DNA from 2 places in the Arthrobacter sp. CJ23 genome. Region 2 is predicted to be linked to the other one. Evidence: predicted binding sites of a transcription regulator. Region 2 holds the regulator's gene; the other holds the start of a gene.

Region 1 (11,337 bases), 1.6 Mb from region 2:
AACTTGCCGAGCTGTTCATGGAACGGGTCCAGGAGATCCCCGAATATGCGGACAACAGGGTGAGCGTTCCGGAGCTGCGGGAGACGGCGCGGGAGACGTTCCGGCGGCTGGTGGACGGACTGCGGGACCACGAACTGCAGCGCTCAAGCCGCAGCGGGGGCCACGACTCCCTGGTGCGCTATTCTTCGGAACTCGGTGCCAAACGGGCACGCGCCGGCATCTCGCCGGACGCATTGATCTCGGCGGTGAGGCTGGACTTCAGCATTCTCTGGGCAGACCTGCTGCACCTCTCGAAACCGGAAGACGCCGTGCTCCTGACCTCCCACGTTGACCAGGTGTGGCGCGTGGTGGATGAGTTCGCCACGCAGACGCACTCCAGTTACTCGGCCGAACGCGTCCGGATGGCCCAGGAGGAATCGAACATCCGCCGCGAATTCATCGCCCGGCTGTTCAGCAAGTCCGAGCTGTCACAGGACACCATCAGCCAGGCGTCCGCGGCCCTGGTCACGGATCCCGAGGCTACGTTCTCGATCGTGGCGGCCAGCGGCGAGGCCGCGTCCAGGCTGCGGACCGTTGCCGCCCAAGGGGGCTGGCCCCAGCCCTCACAGCGGCTGTTTGTCCATGAATTCGGCGGCAGCACCTACGTGTTCTGGGCGTTGAACCGACCACACAGCACGGGCCTGAAGCCGGGCGGACCGCACTATCTTCCCGCCGGCATTGCGGGAATACCCTGCGGCTACGTGGAGGGGTTTTCCGGCCTGCGCGGGCTTCCTTCTGCGGCCCGGACGGCGGAGCGCCTGGCCCTGCTGCTGCGGCCCGCGGACCGCGGCCCGTTGACCGCGGCGGCGGCCTGGGCCCGGCTGGCCAAGCAGCAGCTCCAGGACGCCGGGCTCGATCTGTGGGCGGACCTCGAATCCGCCCTTGCCGAGTGCCGGGGCGGGGAACGGGAACGGCTGGAGGAAACCGTGCGCCACTTCCTGTCCACGGGAAACATCACCACCACGGCGCAGGAATTGTTCTGCCACCGGAACACCATCCTCAACCGGCTCAACCGCTTCCAGGAGCTCACGGGCATCGATCTGACGGTCCCGGCGCAGGCCGCACGGCTGGTGGTGGCCTGGGCTTAGCGCCCGCGAGCGCCACTTCGCACGGGTTAACGCCCTGTCAGGGCTGTGCCCCTTGACCGTAAGGCGCAACGGTGCCGTAATGAAATTGTCCGGGGTGCGGCTTTAGGCGCCGGGTTTCCAGCGACCGCGCCCTGGCAAAAGCATGGCGGAGGAATACCATGCAGGCGAGTGGAGGAGGACGAACGTGGACGTCTTGGAATCCGTGTCCAAGGGCATGAGGGTTGTTGATGTGTCGGGGGAAGATATCGGCACCGTTGAGCACATCGTTCCGCCCAACGCGAAGGCCGAGACGTTCGAAGAAGCCGCGACAGCCTCCCAACAGGATTTGCTCAACCTCGGACTCAGTGCCGTCTTCGGCAAGGAACCGAAAGTACCCGAGTTGATGGCGCGGCGGTTGTTCCATTCGGGCTACATCAAGATCGATGCCCGCCGCTTCTGGGCCGGCGACTCCTATGCGGCTGCAGATGCAATCAACCGGGTTGAAGGCGGCAAGGTGTATCTGAACCTGACACGGCACGAGCTTTCCGCCCAAGTGTGACCCACGGTCCCGGCGCAGGCAGCAGGCTGGTGGCGGCCTGGCTTAACGGCCCTTTTAATACCCTCACAGGCGCTTGTGTGAAATCACATTTGTGCCCGCTTTTTGCTGGGACTTCAGCCATTGAAGTGTGGTATGCGACACCGAATAGTTGATTGCATCCTCTTCGGGCATTCGCCCTTACCCCTCTGGAGAACCTGATGTCCCCAACGGTAGATACTGCCCCCGCATCAACAGCCAGGCTTGACCTCGCGAAAATGCGCAAAATTGCCCTCGCCAGCGTCATCGGCACCACCGTCGAGTGGTACGACCTCTTCGTTTTCGGCACGGCCTCGGCCCTCGTGTTCAACAAGATCTTCTTCCCCAGTTTCGATCCGATCGTTGGCACCATGCTCGCGTTCGGCACCTTCGCCTCCGCCTACATTGCCCGCATGGTGGGCGCCATCATCTTCGGCCACTTCGGCGACCGTCTGGGCCGCAAGTCCATGCTGCTGGTGTCCCTGCTGACCATGGGCGCCGCAACCTTCGCCATTGGCCTGTTGCCCGACTACAACAGCATCGGCATCATGGCCCCGCTGCTGCTCCTGTTGCTCCGCGTGATCCAGGGCCTGGCCCTGGGCGGCGAATGGGGCGGCGCCGTGCTCATGACCGTGGAGCACGCCCCTGCCAACCGCCGCGGCTTCTTTGGTTCACTGGTGCAGGTAGGCGTCCCTGCCGGCACGTTGATCGCCAACGTCGCCTTCCTGATCGTGGCCTCCACCGTCAGCACAGAGGCCCTGTACTCCTGGGGCTGGCGCATCCCGTTCCTGGCCTCCGTTCTCCTGGTCACGGTGGGCATCTACATCCGCCTGAACATCGAGGAAACCCCGTCCTTCCAGGCCGTCAAGACCGCCGGCGCCAAGGCAAAAATGCCCTTCGCCGCACTCATGGCCAAGTACTGGAAGCAGGTTGTCCTGGGCGGCATCGCCACCCTCTCCACGGGCAGCACTTTCACCCTGCTGGTGGCCTCCGGCGTCTCCTACGGCAAGAAGGAACTGGGCCACTCCGAGAGCCTCATGCTCTGGGTGGTGCTGGTCTCCTGCATCCTGGGACTGTTCCTCATCCCGTTCTTCGGCAGGCTCTCGGACAAGTTCGGCCGCAAGCCCATCATCTTCGCCGGCATTGCCGCCGAGGCGCTCCTGGCCTTCCCGATGTTCTGGCTCATGGACACCAAGTCCGTGGCACTGCTCTTCGTCGCCTACCTCGCCATGATGACGGCATTCTGCGCCAACTACGGCCCCATCGCGACCTTCCTGGCCGAGCTGTTCGGCTCCAAAGTCCGCTACTCGGGCCTGTCCGTGGCCTACATGCTCTCCGGCCTGCTGGGCAGCGCCGCCACCCCGTTCGTCACCACGTGGCTGCTGGGCATGACCCACCAGAGCTCCTCGATCGCCTGGTACATCATGGCCGCGGCAGGACTCTCGCTCGTAGCACTGTTCCTCCTGACCGAGACCCGATACGGCAACATCGACGCCGTCGACGTCGCCCCGGCGGCAGCGGCCGAAGCTGCCGAAGCGGCAGCCGGAAGCACCGCCCGGTGACGGCAACCGCCATTGAGCGCCTGGCCGGTATCCCCGGCCAGGCGCCCGCCGTCGGGCCCTTCTCCCCGGCGGTCATTGCCAACGGTTTCGTGTTCACTTCGGGACAGATCCCTGCGATCACCGGCCTGGACGACCAGCCGGACACGTTCGAAGGCCAGGTGCGCCAAACCATCGAGAACCTGCGCACCGTGCTGGAAGCGGCCGGGTCCAGCCTGCAGCACGTGGTCAAGGTCAACACCTACCTGACCAGCGAGGACCAGCTCGAGGAGTACAACCGCGTCTACGTGGAGTACTTCGGTGCGGCCAAACCAGCCCGCACCTCCGTGTGCGTGAGCCTGTGGGGCGTCTCGCTCGAGATCGAATGCGTGGCCGTGCTGGCCGGCGCGGCGGAGGACGCAGAGTGACTGCTGCCCTGCTTCCCGCGCTGCTCCCCCGCATGGCGGACGTCAGCTACCCCACCCTGGGGCACTTCCTGGAGGACGGCTTTGTTGACCCGGCCATCCAGTCGCTGCTGGGGGATGTCCCCGGCGGCGTGAAGGTGGCCGGCCCGGCCGTGACGGTCCGGATCGCGGACAACGACGCCATCGCCATGAACCACGCACTGCTGGCCCTCCGCCCCGGCGACGTGCTGGTGGTGGACATGTCCGGGGACCACCGGCATGCCCCGGTGGGGGCCGTCACGGCAGCCGCAGCGACGGCGCAGGGCGCGGCCGCCGTCGTAGTGGACGGCGTGGCCACGGACGTGCTGGAACTGCGTCAGACCGGCCTGCCCGTGTTTGCCCGCGGCACCTCCTGCCTCACCACCAAGCGCGTGCACGGCAACGGTTCCGCGGTCAACGTCCCCGTCCAGTGCGGCGGCGTGACCGTCAACCCGGGCGACCTGGTGCTGGGCGACGCCAACGGCCTGGTGGTGCTCTCCCCCGAGGCTGCGGAACAGGTTCTGGAGAAGGCGCTGGCCTCGGACGCCGCCGAACCGGCCCTGCTGGCACGGATCACGGCCGGCGAGCCCCTCGTTTCGATCCTCGCAATCTGACGTCACGGGCGTGGTTCGGCAAGGGATGGGGTAGAACTTAACCATGAGTGTTCGAACCCCCGACCCGTACCCCGGCTGGCTTTCCGACGAAGACCTCTTCGAAGCCCGCGGCCGCCTCCCCATGGTCTACGTGGAGGCGGTCCCCGTCCGACTGGATCCGCTGGGATTCGTCAACGAGGTGGGCACGCTGCTCCAGGGCGACGCCGACGGCAACATGGTGCGCTACCTGGTCTCCGGCCGCGTGCTCTACCGCGAGACCATCCGCGCCGCACTGCTGCGGCACATGGAAAAGGACCTCGGCCCCCTCGCGTTCCCGCTGCTTCCCGTCAGCCCGGTGCCGTTCACCGTGGCCGAATACTTCCCGGCACCCTCGCAGACCGGCTTCACGGACGACCGCCAGCACGCGGTGTCGCTGGTGTACGTCATCCCGGTGACCGGCGAATGCGAGCCCCGGCAGGACGCCCTGGAGCTGACGTGGATGACCCCCTCGGAGGTCCTCAGCGAGGATGTCCAGCAGGAGTTCGACGGCGGCCGGGGCAACCTCGTGCGGCAGGCGCTGGCGTATGCCGGCGTCGGCATGTAGCCGGGCCTCCAGCATTTAGGGCGTCCGGCTTTGTAGACTGAGGGGCGGACCGCAAGAGAACCAAAGGACTTCCGATGACTCACAGCCCAGCCGCCCAGCAGTACCGCGAAAAGCAGGCTGGGGACCTGCAGATCGGCGACCATGTGTTCCCGCCCGGTGACGGCCAGGCCGAGGAGGTCAGCCGCATCGAGACCATCCATGACGACTTCGGCGTGCCCGCGCTGCTGATGGTCACAACGGCCGACGGCGGCCTGCTGCGGATTGCTGTGGGGTCCAGTGTCCCGGTGGGCAGCGCCCCCGCCACCGACGCCCTCCCGCCTTTGGTTCCGTTTCCGGGCAGCGCTCCTGCAGATCCTGCCGACGGCTCCCCTGCGGGGTCCGCTGAGGGGTCCGCGGAGGGCTCCTCCGACGCCGAGACCCCCGACGGCGGGTCCCCGGACGGCGGTTCCCCGGCGGAAGCCGGCGGGGAAGCGGAAGCCGTTGCCGCCGTCGTCGTTCCTCCCCTGCCCGCGGGGCTGCCCGCGTTCCTTGCGCCCAGCGCCGCCGAGCTGGCGCTGATCCCGGAGCCGGCCGGCACCCCCGAATCCGTGGTGGCGGCTGCCGCGGCCGAGCACCTGGGCAACAACGGCGTGCAGGTCCTCAGTGAACGCCTGGTCAAGGGCATCAACACGAAGTCCGGTAGCTGCCTGCGGGATCTGAGCGATCTCGCCCACGATCTCTGCATCATCCTGCGCGATCCGGACCATGCCCTGGCAATCGCGGACCTGCTCAATGTGCTGCCCTTCGACGGCAACAACGATCGCTGGACGTCCATCGAGCGGGCGCTGGCGCTCTCCAGCTTCATCTGCCGGGAGGCCGGCCTGGACGAGCGGGCCGCGGTGTACGAGAAGCTGCTCCGCGCCCCGGAGTCCCAGGAAACGGATCCGTTCAAGGCCCGCATCAACGCCAAGGTCAGCCAGCGCAAGCTGAACGAACCCAATCTCTACGACAAAGAGATCTTCCGTTCCATCGACAACTCCAACCACGACGCCGAGCGTGAATGGCGCTACCTGCGCCTGGAATCCTTGCTGTTCCTGCGGGCACACGGCGGTTCGGAGACCATTGGCGTGGAGGAGCTCCAGCGGCGCATCGCCAACGAGCTTGAGGCCGTCCGGGCGTAGCGGCCTCCCTATGCCTTGCAACGGCTAAATTCAAGGCCTGTTGCGTCGGGCTGAACGGCGGTAGATTCGGGCACATGACGAACAATCTGAGCGTTGTGGTGAATGCCGACGCGCAGCAAGTTTGGACGATGCTGCGCGAACCGTCGCTGGTGGCCCAATGGCATGGCTGGGAAGCCGAGGACCTCCACGACGAAATCAACGAGATCTACTTCAACACCAACGTGGTTGAGGGGCCCGGGCATACCAGCCTGACGGTGAACGACGGTGACGTGTTCGATCTGAGCCCCGTCACCGGCGGAACCGAAGTCAAGGTGACCAGGGCCGCGCTGGACCACAATTCCGAGTGGGCCGCCTGGGACGAGGACATCACCCAGGGCTGGCTGACGTTCCTGCACCAGCTGCGTTTCGCGCTGGAACGGCACCCGCACGGCCACCGGCGCACACACTTCCTCTCGCTTCCGGGCACCGGGGAGTCTGCCATCCGGAAGCTGGGACTGGCGGACGTTCCCGCGCCCGGCGAGGAATACGCGCTTAAGCTTGCCACCGGCGAGGAGATCTCGGGCCGGGTCTGGTTCCGAAGCAACCACCAGGTAGGGCTCACGGTCCACAGCTACGCCGAGCACGGCGACGGGCTGTTGATCGTGGCGGAGCAGCTTCCCATCCCGGAAAAAAGGCCCGACGGCGGCGCCATGGTGATCGCTTCAACGTACGATTTGGGGGCGCACAGCCTGGATGCCATCCGCCAGCAGTGGGACGGCTGGCGGGCTGAGAACTACCCCACATCGGTGGCGGCGCACTGAGGATCCGCACCCCATAGCTGGCACACTGGAACCGTGCCAGCCGATTCCGCCATGCCCCAAGCCCAGCCCGACGCCCGCCCTGCGGGCTTTCCTGCCGTAGATGCCTCGCGCGCCGAGCTGGCCGGCCTTGCCGGGCGGCAGTCGGAGTTTTCCTTCCGGGTGGGGGCCCGGCTCAACGAGACGTGCGCGCCGTCGGGCCAACAGACAGACGCCAACGGCGGCGCTTTCCTGGGCCGCACCGGCACCATCACCACGCCGCACGGAACCGTCCAGACGCCCGCGTTCATCGCCGTCGGGACCAAGGCCACCGTCAAGGCCGTGCTGCCCGAATCCGTCGCCGAGCTGGGGGCGCAGGCAGTCTTGGCCAACGCCTACCACCTGTACCTGCAGCCCGGGCCGGAAATCCTCGACGCCGCCGGCGGGCTGGGTGCCTTCATGAACTGGAGCGGGCCCACCTTCACCGATTCCGGCGGATTCCAGGTGATGAGCCTGGGCTCGGGGTTCAAGAAGGTCATCGACATGAAGTCGGTGGACGCCTCCGGGCCGGACGACGCCGTGGCGCCGGGCAAGGAGCGGCTGGCGCATGTGGACGAGGACGGCGTCTGGTTCAAGAGCCATCTGAACGGGGACCGGCACCGCTTCTCGCCCGAGATCTCCATGCAGGTGCAGCACCAGATCGGCGCGGACATCATGTTCGCCTTCGACGAGCTGACCACCCTGCAGAACTCCCGCGCGTACCAGGAGGAATCGCTGGAACGCACGCGGCGGTGGGCCGAGCGGTGCATCGCGGAGCACGCGCTCTTGACTGAATCGCGGGTGGGAAAGCCTTATCAGGCGCTCTTTGGCGTGATCCAGGGCGCCCAGTACGAGGACCTGCGGCGCAAGGCGTGCAGCGACCTCGGTGCCATGCCGTTCGACGGATTCGGCATCGGCGGGGCGCTGGAGAAGGAGAACCTGGGCACCATCGTGCGCTGGTGCAACGAGGAGCTGCCCGAGGACAAGCCACGGCACCTGCTGGGCATCTCGGAGCCGGACGACATCTTCACGGCGATCGAAAACGGCGCCGACACCTTCGACTGTGTCTCCCCCACCCGGGTGGCCCGGAACTCCGCGTTCTACACGCCTTTTGGCAGGTTTAACCTGTCCGGTGCCCGCTACAAGGCGGACTTCGGCCCCCTGCAGGACGGCTGCGACTGCTACGCCTGCACCAACTATTCGCGGGCGTACATCCACCACCTGTACAAGGCTCATGAAATGGTCTCGGCTACGCTCATCTCCATCCACAACGAGCGCTTCGTGGTGAAGATGGTGGACGACGCCCGCCTGGCCATCGAGTCCGGCGACTTCTTCGAGTTCAAGGCCGAGACCCTGGGTCGGTACTACTCCTAGGCCCCTACGGCGTGACGGCCCCGTAGCTCGGTTCGCGCTTCTTGATCCAACCCACCACCAGCACGGTGACCGGAACGAACAGGAACTCGACGGCGGTCTTGTAGACGAAGCCCACCAGGACGTAGTTGGCGAACATGCCGAAGTCTGTGATGCCAATGACCGAGGCCGCGATGCTGCAGAAGATCAGGGTGTCCACGAATTCGCCCACCACGGATGAGCTCATCAGGCGTGCCCAGAGTGTCTTCTCGCCGGTGCGGGCCTTCATCTTCACAAGGATCCACGAGTTGATGGTCTGCCCGGCCAGGAACGCCAGCAGCGAGGCCAGGACGATCAGCGGAACCGGTCCCAGTGCCCCCTCAATGGCGGCCTGCTTGGTGGTGCCGTACTCGTCGTTGAAGCCGGGCAGCATGATGATGATCCAGTAGCAGAGCGAGGCGAACACCGAGAGCGCGAACGAGGTGATGATGGCCTTGCGTGCCACCTTGAAGCCGTACACCTCGCTCAGGACGTCGCCCAGGATGTAGGCCAGCGGGAAGAGGAAGAATCCGCCGTCGGTGATGATGGGCCCCAGCACAACACCCTTTGAGGCGCCGATGTTGGAGAGGATCAGCACCACGGCCATCACGGCCAGCATGATCCCGAAGTACGGCGAACCGATCGAGGCAAAGCGGGGAGCGGGCTTGCTCAGGGTACTGGAGCCGGTGGGCGAGGGCATGGGAATTCCGTCCTTAGTGGTTCGCGCAGGCGTCCGGAATTTGTCGCGTCGCCCCGCTGTATTAGCACTGGTTTGCGGTCCGGCCGGAGTGCGCCCGGAACCACCACCATTGTCCCATCCCCTGCTCCCGTTCACGGGGAAATGCCCCGCCCCCAAATATTTTGAACATGTTCAGAAAGCGTGTCATACTCGTTCTTGAACACGTTCAAAAAATCGAAGCAAGCAATCGAAACAAGGGAACCCATGGCTGCCAAGAGTGAACAGACCCGCCGGCTCGTGGCCGACGTCGCGCTCAAGATGTTCCGCGAGATCGGCTTCGAGAAGACCACCATGCGCGCCATCGCCCAGGAAGCCGGCGTCTCCGTGGGCAACGCCTACTACTACTTTGCGTCCAAGGACGAGCTCGTACAGGAGCTGTACCTGCAGGTCCAGGCAGAACACGCAGCCGCGGCGTCTGAGTCCCTGGCCGGCGCCAAGGACCTCTCCGCACGCCTCAAGGCCGTGCTGCACTCGGGCTTCGACGTCATGGCGGCGTACCACCAGTTCGGCGCCGACTTCATCGCCACGGCCATCCGCCCCACGTCGCCAGTCAACCCCTTCGGCGAGGACTCCACCGCCGCCCGGGAGGCATCGCTCGCGATCTTCCGCGACGCCGTCGAGGGCTCGGTGCCCGCCGCCCCCAAGAAGCTCCGCGGCGAACTCCCGGAACTGCTGTGGCTGGCGTACATGGGTATCGCGCTGTTCTGGGTCTACGACAAATCCGAGAGCCAGCGCCGCACGCGCAGCCTGATCGACGGCGTGGTGCCGCTCATCGCCCGCGGCCTGTCGCTGGCGAAGATGCCGGGCGTCGGCAGGGTGTTCGACGACATCCTGGCCCTGGTCCGGAGCGTCAGGGGCTGACGGTGGAGCCGCGGGAAGGGGGACGCATGGCAACCGTGGTGCTCGCCGGGGCGTCCGGGTTCATCGGCAGGTATTTTCAACACCGCTTTGCGGCAGAAGGCTGGGTGGTGAGGAGCGTCGGGCGGGCGGCCGGCAACGACGCTGTGTGGGACGACGACGGCGGCATCACCCGGGCGCTGGACGGCGCCGAACTGCTGGTGAACCTCGCCGGACGGTCCGTCGGCTGCCGCTACAACGCCCGGAACCGGGCCGAAATCCTGAGTTCCAGGGTGGAAAGCACGGCCGCCCTGGGCCGCGCGATCGCCCGCTGCGCCGCTCCCCCGCGGACGTGGATCAACGCCAGTACCGGCACCATCTACCGGCACGCCGAGGACCGGCCCCAGTCAGAGCTCGACGGCGAGATCGGCACCGGCTTCTCGGTGGGCGTCGCGCGCTCCTGGGAGGAGACGCTCAGGGCCGCGCATACGCCGGAAACCCGCAAGATCCCGCTTCGGATCGCCATCGTGCTGGGACCGGGAGGCGGCGTCATGCGGCCGTTCCGGAACCTGGCGCGGCTCGGCCTCGGCGGGCCGATGGGCCCGGGCACGCAGAAGTTCAGCTGGATCCACGTGGAAGACCTGTTCCGCACGGTCCTGTTCCTGCACGCCCGTGCGGACATTACCGGGCCTGTGAACGCCGCGGCGCCCTTCGCCGTGGACAACCGCGAGCTGATGGACCTCGTCCGCCGCAGCCAGGGCGTCCCGCTCGGATTGCCGTTGCCGCGGTGGCTCCTCGAAGTCGGCGCCGTCCTCATCCGGACCGAAACGGAACTCGTCCTGAAGAGCCGCTGGGTGGAGCCCCGCAAGCTCCTCGATGCCGGCTTCGCCTTCAAGCACCCGGCACTGGAGGGGGCACTCAACAACATCAGCAAGGGGGAAGAATGAGCAGCAACGTGGTGCCGGATGACGAAGAAGCAGGATGGGAAGACCTCCCCAAGCCCGCAGGGAAGAAGGAATGGCGCTATGGACCCAAGGACCGGGTCGTCCTGAGCGCACGCGCGCTCCTGCTCGGAGCAGCCGTGGCACATGTCGTTTTCGTCATCGCACTGTCCGCCACCACCGGCATGGCAGGGCAGTGGTTCCTGATCTTACTGGTCTATTCCGCTTTGCCAGTCTGGATCGTCGCCATCGCGGCGGCGATGGCGTTGGGGGCCGCGCTGCGCCGAGTTCGGAACCAGTGGATCCACGTTGCCGCGTTCTTCCTGGCCGCGGCGTTCATGTGCGTACCCTTCGGCGGATTCACGACTCCCTACGGAATCGCTTTTTCGTTGTCGGTAGCCCTTGCCGCCGGAATTGCCCGCCTCGCCGTCTGGAGGCTCGTACGCATCAACGACCCTCTCCCACCTTTGGCCTCCTGACCGCCAACACTCTCTCACTTTTGGCCCAAAATCCGGCAACGCTCCTGCACGTGGTGAGAGAGCGCTGCGCCAAAACGCTCCAAAAGTGAGAGAGCGTCGGGGACGACGACGGCGGGTGC
Region 2 (11,337 bases):
CAGCCGACTCCCCCTCCACAGGCACGCAATTCTGTGGATAACGCTGGTAGGCGCCTTGCACGGCCCCAGAATCAATTCATGCGACGCCCCGACCGCCTGCCGGCGGAATTCCTCGACGCCCCCTTCACCGTGGCCCAAGCCCTGGAAGCAGGCCTCACGCGACGTCGGACCAGGGCAACGGATCTAGTAACTCCGTGTCGCGGAGTCCGCATCCGGGCCGGCACCGAAGTCACGCTCTTGCAGCGGGTCCAGGCACTCACCGCAGCCACAGGCGCCGTAGCGTCCCACGTCACGGCGGCGGCATTGTGGGGTTTCCCTCTGCCTTTGACGCTGCAAGACCACGCCTTCATCCATCTGACGCAGCTGCCCGGCAAAAGGGCCGTGCGCCGCAAGGGAGTCAAAGGCCATCAGTTGCGGCTGCACCCTGACGAGATCACCCACGGGCGGATGGTCACCTGCACCTCGGCGCTGCGGACGTGGTTCGATTTGGCATCGGTCCTCGATGACGACGACCTGGTGATCGCCGGCGACCACCTTCTCCGGCGCCGCAATCCAGATGCCACGCCTGGGCAGTTGGACGCGTATCTCGAGTCGCGACGTGGTGCGGCCGGCCACCACAAGGCCAAAAACGCGAGGAAACGCATGCGCACAGGGACCGATTCGCCCAAGGAGACCGAGGTGCGGCTCCTCCTCGTGAAGCACGGGCTTCCCGAACCAGGAATCAATCTGCCCATCTTTGACGAGACCGGTGGCTGGATCCAGGACCCGGACATGTCTTACGAGGAGCTGAAGATTGCCATTCAGTACGACGGCGGCCATCATGCAAGGCCAGCGCAGCGGCGCATGGACATCGCCCGTGACGAAAATGCCCTGGAACTGGGTTGGCGGGTGGTCCGGCTGACACAGGCCGATCTGGACGTAGCCGTCCCTGGAGCCGAGCCAAGAGCCGTCACCAGGGTTCGGACGGCGCTCAAAGAACGCGGCTGGACGGCCAACGGGAATTCCTAGGCCCAGAAGTAGCCCCGATATCCAGAATCCGTTTGCCATTTGGGGCCGCATTCCAGCCCTCATACCGGCCCAAAATGGCAAAATACCGGCCCAAAATGGCAATCCGCAGCTGGAAGCGCCTCTTCTCGGCAGACCACCTGGTTCTCGGCAGACCACCTGGCCGACGCTGTTGGACGGCCAGTGGGGAACCCTAGGCCTAAAACCAACCCTCGAATTCAGAACCCGTTTGCCACTTCAGGCCGCATTCCAGCTCCCAAAGCGGCCCAAAGTGGCAATCCGCAGCTGGAAGGGCCGCGGCATGGAGTCCTGACCGTCCATCTGGACTAAGGCACCAGTAGGCGTCTGTGTCTTGCTAAGGAGCGCATCGCCGACCAGCCCGGCCCTTACAGCCCCGAGTACGAGTGCAGGCCGTTGAAGAACTGGTTCACGATGGTGAAGTTGAAGATCACGCACAGGTAGCCCACGATCGACAGCCAGGCTGCGCGCGTGCCGGTCCAGCCGCGGGTGGCGCGGGCGTGCAGATAGCCTGCGTAGACCACCCAGATCACGAAGGTCCAGACTTCCTTGGTGTCCCAGCCCCAGAAGCGGCCCCAGGCCTTTTCGGCCCAGATGGCGCCGAACATGAGGGTGAAGGTCCAGCCCACGAAGGCCACGGTGTTGATGCGGTAGGACAAGTTCTCCAGGCTCAGGGCGTTGGGGACCACGCGCATGAAGCCCAGCTTGTCGGCACCGCCGGCGGCCAGGGTCTTCTGCCGGTACGACTGCACCAGCTGCAGCGCGGACATCGCAAACGTCAGCGTGAACAGCGCGGAGGACAGCACAGCGATGGAAACGTGGATGACCAGCCAGTAGCTCTGCAGCGCGGGAACAAGGTGGCCTACGGGGGTCCAGTAGGCCACGGATGCGGCCACGAGCATGATGACGGCCAGCCCCAGCACGAAGGTGCCCAGGAAGCGCAGGTCGCGGCGGATGAGGGCAAGGAGGAAGACGGCCACGGCCACGAACGCGCCGGTGGTGAGGAATTCGTACATGTTGCCCCACGGCACGCGGCCGGCGCCCAGTGCGCGGGTCAGCACACCGGCGCCGTGGATCGCGACACCCAGGACCGTCAGCGCGACCGCCACCCGGGCAGGGACGCGGCGTTCGGCGGCGTACTTCATGTCACCTGACGCGGTGCCTCCCTCAACGGTGAGTCCCGACGTCGGACGCTCGGCCCGGCCTGCCGGCCCGCCGGCGTCGGACCCGCCCAGACGGCCGGCCGCCACCGCAACCTTGGCGCCTGCCGCGGACGCGGCCGCCTTCAGGTCCACGGCCTGCAGGGTCTTGGAGCTCTTGGCGAGGTCCCAGGCGAACGCGATGAACGCCACCGTGTACGTGGCCGCCGCCAGCAGCATGAACAGCTCGCTGTACTGGCCCAGGGTTTCGTTGATGACGGGCATTAGTTGTCCTTCGAGGTTGAGGAAGAGACGGTGGGGGCGTCCGCCTGCTCGGCAAGCTGCCATTCCCGGCTAAAGAGTTCGCGGAGTGCTGCGGCTTCGCCGGCGAGCCGGTGGTCCTCGCCGCGGGCCAGGAGGCCGTATTCCACCATGGTGCGGCCGTCGTGGTGGGTGCCGGTGCGGACCCAGACGCGGCGGCGGTTCAGGTACAGGGAGAGGACCAGGCCGGCCACGGCGAGAAGGCCGAAGACCAGCGCGTAAAGCTGGCCCGGGTTGTGGTGGATGTCCACGCCCACGTACTTCTTGACGCCGTCAAAGCTGATGCTGCCCTTGCCGTCCGGCAGGGTGTACGTCATGCCCGGGGCGAGCGTGATGCCCTTGGTGGGAAGGTCGCGGCCGTTGAGCTGCTTGAGGCCCTTGACGTCCAGTTCGAAGACGTTCTGCGGCACGCCCTTGTCCAGGCCGAGGTCGCCGTAGTACGAGTTGAGGCTCATCTGCGGGTTGATCAGCTCGGGGTCGCCGCTGAAGGAGATGCCGTCGTCCGTGACGAACGCGGTGGGCAGGAAGAAGCCGGCAAAGCCGAGCTGCTCCGGCTTGGCGTCGGGGACCTTGATGACCACGGAGGAGTAGTAGTTGTCGCCCTGCAGCTTCGCCACCACGGGCCCCTGCATGGCGATGTTGCCGGCGCCGTCGCGGACGGTGACCACCGGCGCGTAGCCGTTGCCGGTCAGGTAGATGCTGGTGTCGCCGAGGCTGACGGGATCGTTGACCTTGAGCACCTGCTTCTGGGCGGGCGCGTCCGGGTTGTCCTTGGTGGTGACGTCGGCGGTGAAATCGATCGGCTGGCCGAACTTCTTGGGTGATTCGCGGTCGAACTTGACCTCGAACTTGTCCAGCTGGATGGAGTACGGCTGCAGCCAGCTGCTCTGGAAGTTGGTGCCCGGAGTGAACTGGTCATAGCCCACCAGGGTGTTCACGAAGGTGTCGCCCTCCACCAAGATGCGCTGGCCGCTGTAGCCGAACAGGCCGCCGGCGGCCACGGACACCAGGACGCCGATCAGCGAGGTGTGGAAGACCAGGTTGCCGACTTCCTTGAGGAAGCCGCGCTCCGCACCGAGGTTCGGCATGGCGCCGTCGGCGTCCCGTACTTCCACGCGGTAGCCGCGCTTCCTGAGCAGCCCGGCGGCGTCCGTGATGGCGCGCGACGCCGGGATCCCGGCGTCGGCGGGCAGCACGAGTGTGCCGTACTCGGGGAGCCGGGAGAGCCTTTTGGGGGTGCGCGGCGGCTGGGAGCGCATGGCCTTGTAGTGCGCGATGGCGCGCGGGGTGACGCAGCCGATCAGCGAGACGAACAGCAGGATGTAGATGGCCGAGAACCAGGCCGAGGAGTAGACATCGTACAGCTGCAGTGCATCCAGGATCTTGCCGTAGTCCGGGTGGTCCTTGATGTACTGGGTGACGATCGAGGGGTTGGCCGGGCGCTGCGGGAACAGGGAGCCGGGGACGGCCGCCACGGCCAGCAGGAGCAGCAGGAACAGTGCCGTGCGCATGCTGGTCAGCTGGGTCCAGGCCCAGCGCAGCATGCCCTTGACCCCCAGCATCGGCAGCGCGGCCTCGGCCTTGGCCTCGTCGAGTGCGGGAGCCGCGGACTTGGCGGCGGACTTCTTCTTGGCTTTCACGGGCTCGCTCATCAGATCGGCAACTTCACGTCGGTTTGGAACCAGTACTGCAGCCCGGTCACCCAGGCGCCCCACACCCCGGTGGCCATGAGGATTCCGAGAAGGACCAGGATCCCTCCGCCGATCCGCTGGATGGCCAGGCGGTGGGTGCGGAAGAAGGCCATGACGCCGATTCCGCGCCGGACCGCCAAGGCGATCAGCAGGAACGGGATGCCAAGGCCAAGGCTATAGACAAAGGCCAGGAGTGCGCCCTTGGCCGCGGAGGACCCGCCGGACAGGCTCAGCAGCTGGACCGCGGAATAGGTGGGCCCGATGCACGGCGCCCAGCCGAGCCCGAAGGTGATGCCCAGCAGCGGCGCGCCCCACAGGCCGGCCGGAGGCTTGGCGTGGATCTTGGCGTCGCGCTGCAGCCAGCCGAAGCCGCCCATGAACACCACGCCCATGGCAATGACCAGGACACCCAGCAGCTGCGTGATCCAGGCGTTCTGCGGGCCGGTGATGAGCGTTCCGAGCTGCCCGAAGGCACCGCCCAGCAGCACGAAAATCACCGAAAAACCCAGCACGAACAGGCCGATACCGGCCAGCATGCGGCCGCGCTTCTGCTTCTGGAGGTCGACGCCGGTGAGTCCGGTGACGTAGCCCAGGTACCCCGGGACGAGGGGCAGCACGCACGGCGAGAGGAAGGAGACCAGGCCGGCCAGCAGCGCAACGGGCACGGCAAGGAGCAGCGATCCGTTCAGGATGGTCTCGGCGAAAGGGCTGTTCATGGGGCTGCGGCCTACTCGGCCACGGCAGAGGTGATGAGTGCCTTCAGGGTGCTCTTCTGGATCTCGCCGAGCACGCGGGAAGCCACCTTGCCATCCTTGTCCAGGACCAGCGTGGTGGGGACCGCGCCCGGCGGCACCATGCCGGCGACGGAGAGGAGCACGGCGCCGTTCTTGTCATCGAAGCTCTGGTACCCCACACCGAAGGACTTCTCGAAGGCCTCGGCCGTGGCCTTTTCGTCGCGGAGGTTGACGCCGAAGAACTGGACTCCCTGATCCTTGAACTCCTGGTGCAGCCCTTCGAGGACGGGCGCCTCCACGCGGCACGGTGCGCAGGCGGCAAACCAGAAGTTCAGCACGGTCACCTTGCCCAGCAGGTCCTTGGGTTCGATGGCGGTGCCGTCAAAGAGCGAACCCTTGATGGCGATGGCGGCGCTGCGGTCTGCCTTGGCGAACTCGGTCACGGAGCCGTCTCCGGCCACGTAGTTCTTGTTGTCGCCTGCCTTGGCCTGCTTGGCCAGGGCGTCCTCCTGCGCGCAGGCGGACAGGCCCATGGTCAGCCCGGCCAGCAGCACGCCGCCGGCGGCCAGGACGCCGCGGCGCGAGGCGAGGGGGGTCTTGCCGTCCATGCCTATGCCCCCGGGGTGGTGGCTGCGCCGGGCAGCAGCACCGCGGCCGGCTCGCTGTAGTCGACGCGCACGATCCTGCCGTCGTCGTCGAACACCAGGGAGGTCAGGGATGTGAGCGTGCATTCGCGCTTGCGCGGATCGTGCCACAGGCGGCGGCCTTCGGCGCTCAGCCGGGTGGCCCAGATGGGCAGCTGGTGGCTGACCAGGACGGCTTCCGCGCCGTCGCCGCCCAGGGCGATGGCGCGCAGCCGTGCGTCCTCGACGGCCGCCAGCATGCGGGCGGCCTGGTCCTTGTAGGCTTCGCCCCAGGACGGGCGCAGCGGGTTGCGCAGCTGGAACCAGTGCTTGGGCTTGATGAACTCGCCCATGGTGGCGTGGAGGCCCTGGAAGTGGTTCTCGGCCTCGATGATGCGCGGCTCGGTGTGGATCTCAAGGTTGAGTGCCTCGGCCGTGGGCTGCGCCGTCTCCTGGGCGCGCGTCAGCGGCGAAGCGACCAGGTGCACGATCTTGGCGCCGGCCTGGACGCGGGCGGCAAAGTGGTCGGCAAGCATCTGCGCCATGTCCCGTCCGCGTTCGGACAGGTGGAATTCGGGCAGCCTGCCATAGAGGACGCCATCGGGATTGTGGACCTCGCCATGGCGAAGCAGATGGACAGTTGCTTGGGGCATGTTTACCAGTTTCTCAAAGATGTCGGGTGATCTGAAATCTTCTACAGATTGTAGAACTCGAGATTGTTGCGAAATGTTCCCGCCGCACTGGAATAAAAGATGCATATGCATGTTTATACTTGACACAAGGGTCGGTTGATAGTTCAACTAACAATCAGCAGGCCAGGCAAACGGACCACCTTCCACACGAACCAAGGAGCACCACCATGACTCTCCCCGCCAACGTCACCACCGGCATCTGGACCCTCGACAACTCCCACAGCGAAATCGGGTTCACCGTCCGGCACGCAGGCATCAGCAAGGTCCGTGGCCAGTTCACGCAGGCCGAGGCCACCCTGGAACTGGGCGAATCCCTCGCAGCGTCCAAGGTCAACGCCAGCATCCAGACCGCCAGCTTCGACTCCGGCGACGCCAACCGCGACGGCCACGTCAAGGGCGAAGACTTCTTCGACGTCGAGAAGTTCCCGGAAATCACCTTCGTCTCCCGCCACGTCAAGGCCAACGGCGACAGCTTCGACCTGGTGGGCGATCTCACCATCAAGGGCGTCACCAAGGAGGTCGCCATTGAGACCGAATTCAACGGCGTGGCAGTTGACCCCTTCGGCAACACCCGCGCCGGCGTTTCGGGCGAAACCACCATCAGCCGCAAGGACTTCGGCCTGACCTGGAACGCCGTGCTTGAGGCCGGCGGCGTCCTGGTCAGCGACAAGGTTGTCATCAGCCTCGAGCTCGCGTTCATCGCGCCTGCCGCATAACTCCGCACAGTCCTGGCGCCGGCAGAATACCCGGACCGGCGCCCGCGGCGCCCTTGGACCGTGCATTGCACGGTCCAAGGGCGCCGTTTTGCTGTCCCGGACAATCCGGCAATTCTTTGGACAAACCCCCGCCGGTGGCATCAAATTGGCTGAAAATTTCCTAGGCATCCTTCAACCCCGGGTCTAAAGTGAGTGCCATGAGTAGCCCAAACGAAGTTCCTCAGCCTCAGCAGCCAGGCGCACAGCCACCACAGCCCGGCAATGTCCCTCCTGCGGGTTACCAGCCTCCGCAGGGTTATCAGCCGCCTCAGGGGTACCAGCCTCCTGCTCAGCCGGGCCAGCCCATGCCGGGCTACGGAGTCCCTGCGGGCCCCAACAATGCACCGCCGGCAGGCCTAGGCTATGCCGCCCCGGCCCGCAACGCCTTTGGACTGGATTTCAACAACATCGCCCAGCGGCTCAGGGACACCACCGGTGTGCCGCAGCAGCTGACCATTTCCTACTGGCTGTGGGTCGCAGCTGCGGCCCTTGGAGTCATTGCAAGCATCATCAACATCTTCACTATCCGGAGCATGTTCGGCGAACTGCTGATCGGAGCCGGCATAGCGGGCCTTGTGTTCAGCCTGGTCTTCGCGGCGTTCTATGTATTCATTGCGATCCGGCTGAAGGAAGGCGCCCGCTGGGCTCGCCTGGTGCTGTCGATCCTGGGCGGACTGGCGGCCATTTCGCTGCTGTTCCAGCTCATCACCCTCAACATCAACTTCATCGGATCGGCCGCAGCAGTCGCAGCAGCCGTCCTGATGTGGCTCCCGGAATCGCAGAAGCACTTCGTGTAGTCCCGTCCCACCGCTCTCACCTCTGAAGGCCACGGCAAGCTGCCGTGGCCTTCAGTGCCAATGTCGCCAGGCTCCCTGCCACCACATTTCCTGCGTGTGATCCTCCCTGGCGCCTTGCTGCAGGGGTACGGTGGAATTAAGCCAGGCTGGGGGCAGGGTCGTTTTGCTGCACCCGGCAGCCGCTATCGCAGTCGACCAAGCAAAGGAACGCCATGAGCAACCCTCCTTATCCGCCGTCCAACCCGGGTAACGGAACCAGCCCCGGTAACGGAACCCCCGAAGAGCCGCAGTATGGCGAGCGCGCGCCGCAGTTCGGCCAGCCCGCGCCCCAGTACGGGCAGAACGCCCCGCAGCCGGGCCAGCCCGCCGCACCGCAGTACGGCCAGCAGGCTCCCCAATACGGACAGCAGCCGTCCCCGTACGGGCAGCAGCCTTCGCCCTACGGCCAGCAGCCCTCCCCTTACGCGCAGCAAAACGTGTGGCCGAGCCAGCAGCCGGCGCCCGCCGGAGTGCCGCAGCTGGTCAACATCTCCTTCTGGCTGATCCTTGCTGCCGGGCTGCTGACCTTGGTCGGTATCCCCTTCGCGTCCGCCACCCTGAATTCACCGGAGGGCAGGAGCATGATCGACGAGGCGCTGGCCGCCCAGGGCAGCAATGCCTCCGGCCTGGACGCTGACAGCCTCATCAGCATCGCGGTCACCGTCTTCATTGTCTTCTCGGTGATCTTTGCCGGGCTCTACGCCCTGGTTGCCTTCGGTGTCCGCAAGGGCAAGAACTGGGCACGCATCCTCGGCACGGTCTTCGCCGCAATTTCGCTGCTGGGGCTGAGCCAGCCCGGCGTGGGCACCATCAGCATCCTGCTGGGCATCGCTGCGATCGTGCTGCTGTACTTGCCGGCTTCGGCACCGTACTTCCGCAAGGCCCAGCCCTTCGCGAACCCCTACAACCAGCCGGGGAACCCGTACGGCCGCTAGGCCAGGGACCAGCAAGCGAACGGGCGCGGACCCGGCCGGGGCTAGACTGCCCGGCCCGGTGTCTGCGCCCGTTGTGCGTGGTAGGCGAGGATCTGCAGTTCGGTGGCCATGTCCACCTTGCGCAGGTTGACGTGCGGGGGCACCTGCAGCAGGACCGGGGCGAAGCTGAGGATGCTGCGGATGCCCGCCGCAATTACGCGGTCGCAGACGTCCTGCGCCACAGTGGCCGGCAGGGCCAGCACCACCATATTGGCGCCTGTCCGCTCCAGCACGCGTTCAAGTTCAGCGCTGTCGCTGACGCGCAGCCAGCCGACCTCGTTGCCGATCACCATGGGATCCGCGTCGAAGATCGCCACGACGTCGAAGCCGCGGGATTCGAAACCGCCGTACCGGGCGAGGGCCTTGCCGAGGTTGCCGGCACCGACAATCGCGACCTTCCAGTCGTGTGTCAGGCCGAGGGCCGCGGCGATGTGGCGGCTCAGGTTCTGGACCTCGTAGCCCACCCCGCGCGTGCCGTAGGAGCCCACGTACGAGAGATCCTTGCGGAGCGTGGAGGAACTGACACCGGAGGCCTCGGCCAGAGCCTCTGACGACACCCGTTCCACGCCTTCGGCCAGCAGGGAGTTCAACGCGCGCAGGTAGAGCGTCATCCGGGCCACGGCCGCGGGCGGAATCTGCTTGGCGGCAGATTCTTGATCCCCTGTTGTCGCCTTGGGCGACGGTTCCAGCGCAGTCACGGTCTCTCCATTGCGTCTCTTGGTTGTTCCACTCTATGACTCCGTTGCCGGACGCAACAAAGCGATGACAGAACGTGCAGCCGGCTCAGCCGGCCAGCGCCTTCTGCAGGACCCGCGCCAGCCGGGCCTCGTCGATCTTCCAGAAGTCCCGCTGGACCCCGTCCACCAGCACCACGGGGACTTCTTCCGCGTAGCGCTCCTGCAGGGCGGGGTCGGCGTCGATGGACTGCTCGGTCCAGCCCAGCCCCAGCCCTGAGGTCACGCGTTCGACGGCGTCGCGCGCCGCGGCGCACAGGTGGCAGTCAGATTTGGTAAGAAGTACGACGTCGGGATTCGGCATGCCTCAACGGTAGCGGGAGGCGGGGCGCGCCGTCGACGCGGGGTGGCGGGGCCCGGCCAGCACCGCAAGGCTCCGGCGATTGATTAGACTCAAGGCATGCCCGACGAGAAGAACGCCGCTGCGGCCAAGGCGCCCAACGCACCGCAGCACTACGGCGAAGCCGCATTCTTCGACGTCGACAACACCTTGATGAAGGGCGCCAGCCTCTTCCACGTGGCGCGCAAGATGTACGAACGCAAGGCGTTCACGTTGTCGCAGGCCGCCGGATTCGCGTGGAAGCAGTTCAAGTTCGTGCTGCGCGGCGAGAACATGGACGATGTGCACTCGGTGCGGGATTCCGCCCTGACGCTCGCGGCCGGCATCTCCGTGGCCGATGTCAAGGAACTCGGCGAAGAGGTCTACGACGAAATGATCGAGTCGCGGATCTGGCCGGGCACCAAGGCCCTGGCCGAACAGCACCTGCGGGTCGGCAGGAGGGTGTGGCTGGTGACGGCGACGCCCATTGAAGTGGCCAGCGTCATCGCCACCCGGCTCGGCCTGACGGGCGCGCTCGGCACGGTCGGCGAAATCCACGACGGCAAGTACACCGGCCAACTGGTGGGCGATATCCTCCACGGCCCCGCCAAGGCCGTGGCGGTCAAGCGCGTAGCCGAGGAAGAGGGCCTGGACCTTGACCGCTGCTGGGCGTACAGCGACTCGCACAACGACATCCCGCTGCTGACCCTGGTGGGCCACCCGGTGGTCATCAACCCGGACGCGTCCCTGCGCCGCCATGCCCGGGAGAACAACTGGCCCGTGTACGACTTCCGCTCCGGCCGCCGTGCCGCCACCCTCGGGCTGAAGGCCGCGACCGTTGGCGGTGCCGTGTACGGCCTGTGGCGGGGCTTCTCCAAGTTCCGCGGGCCGCGCGTCTAAATCCACACCCGGCGTCGCGGCTGACTGCCCGACGGCGAAACGCCGCCGTCGGCCCCACCCAGGACGCAAAAATGCCCGCCACCTCGGAAGGTGACGGGCATTCACGCTTTGTGAAGTATCTCTACTTCTTATTGCGGCGCTGGTGACGGGTCTTGCGAAGCAGCTTGCGGTGCTTCTTCTTGGCCATACGCTTGCGGCGCTTCTTAATAACTGAACCCACGAAAGTTCCTTACCAAACTAGATGAAGATCCTGTCCGCTGGGTGAGGCCTTGAGCTGAGCAACAGACTCGTCAACTGACAGATTCTTACAATGACGTAAAACGTTCCTTAACAGGGTACCGCCTATCCGGGGCACCCAATGACCGCCGTCCGCTCAACGGACCACAGCAGGCCTCAGGCCGACTCGGATTGTCCGTCCACGATGGCACTCTTGAGATACTGCGCCACAGCTTCTTCGGGAACGCGGAAGGACCGGCCAAACCTGACGGCAGGCATTTCCCCGGAATGGACCAAGCGGTACACGGTCATTTTGGAAACACGCAGGACCTCGGCTACTTCTGCCACGGTCATGAAGCGTGCGTTCGAGAAGTTAGCCC

The links. Region 2 encodes Rex, which represses fermentation and respiration genes when NADH is low (regulators of the CRP and FNR family bind a similar motif). Its sites were predicted from a motif close to CTTGTGAANNNNTTCACAAG; they were not measured.
Region 1: a site for Rex is predicted at 9,081-9,100, ahead of NVV90_RS03035 (queuosine precursor transporter). Genes of this name have one in related genera too.

Annotation. Positions count from the first base shown of each region.
Region 1 covers NZ_CP102950.1:670,271-681,607, reverse strand. Annotated here, with positions in the region: gene NVV90_RS03080 (helix-turn-helix domain-containing protein) at 1-1,127, shown strand, start outside; gene NVV90_RS03075 (hypothetical protein) at 1,312-1,665, shown strand; gene NVV90_RS03070 (MFS transporter) at 1,863-3,242, shown strand; gene NVV90_RS03065 (RidA family protein) at 3,239-3,646, shown strand; gene NVV90_RS03060 (RraA family protein) at 3,643-4,275, shown strand; gene NVV90_RS03055 (NUDIX hydrolase family protein) at 4,319-4,858, shown strand; gene NVV90_RS03050 (DUF6707 family protein) at 4,933-6,018, shown strand; gene NVV90_RS03045 (SRPBCC domain-containing protein) at 6,093-6,818, shown strand; gene tgt (tRNA guanosine(34) transglycosylase Tgt) at 6,870-8,207, shown strand; gene NVV90_RS03035 (queuosine precursor transporter) at 8,212-8,922, opposite strand; gene NVV90_RS03030 (TetR/AcrR family transcriptional regulator) at 9,166-9,822, shown strand; gene NVV90_RS03025 (TIGR01777 family oxidoreductase) at 9,849-10,745, shown strand; gene NVV90_RS03020 (hypothetical protein) at 10,742-11,218, shown strand.
Region 2 covers NZ_CP102950.1:3,672,036-3,683,372, forward strand. Annotated here, with positions in the region: gene NVV90_RS16520 (endonuclease domain-containing protein) at 325-1,008, shown strand; gene ccsB (c-type cytochrome biogenesis protein CcsB) at 1,392-2,447, opposite strand; gene NVV90_RS16530 (cytochrome c biogenesis protein ResB) at 2,447-4,135, opposite strand; gene NVV90_RS16535 (cytochrome c biogenesis CcdA family protein) at 4,135-4,890, opposite strand; gene NVV90_RS16540 (TlpA disulfide reductase family protein) at 4,902-5,516, opposite strand; gene NVV90_RS16545 (histidine phosphatase family protein) at 5,519-6,184, opposite strand; gene NVV90_RS16550 (YceI family protein) at 6,391-6,939, shown strand; gene NVV90_RS16555 (hypothetical protein) at 7,284-7,775, shown strand; gene NVV90_RS16560 (hypothetical protein) at 7,988-8,749, shown strand; gene NVV90_RS16565 (redox-sensing transcriptional repressor Rex) at 8,791-9,486, opposite strand; gene NVV90_RS16570 (glutaredoxin family protein) at 9,572-9,826, opposite strand; gene NVV90_RS16575 (HAD family phosphatase) at 9,923-10,741, shown strand; gene NVV90_RS16580 (30S ribosomal protein bS22) at 10,863-10,961, opposite strand; gene NVV90_RS16585 (helix-turn-helix domain-containing protein) at 11,135-11,337, opposite strand, start outside.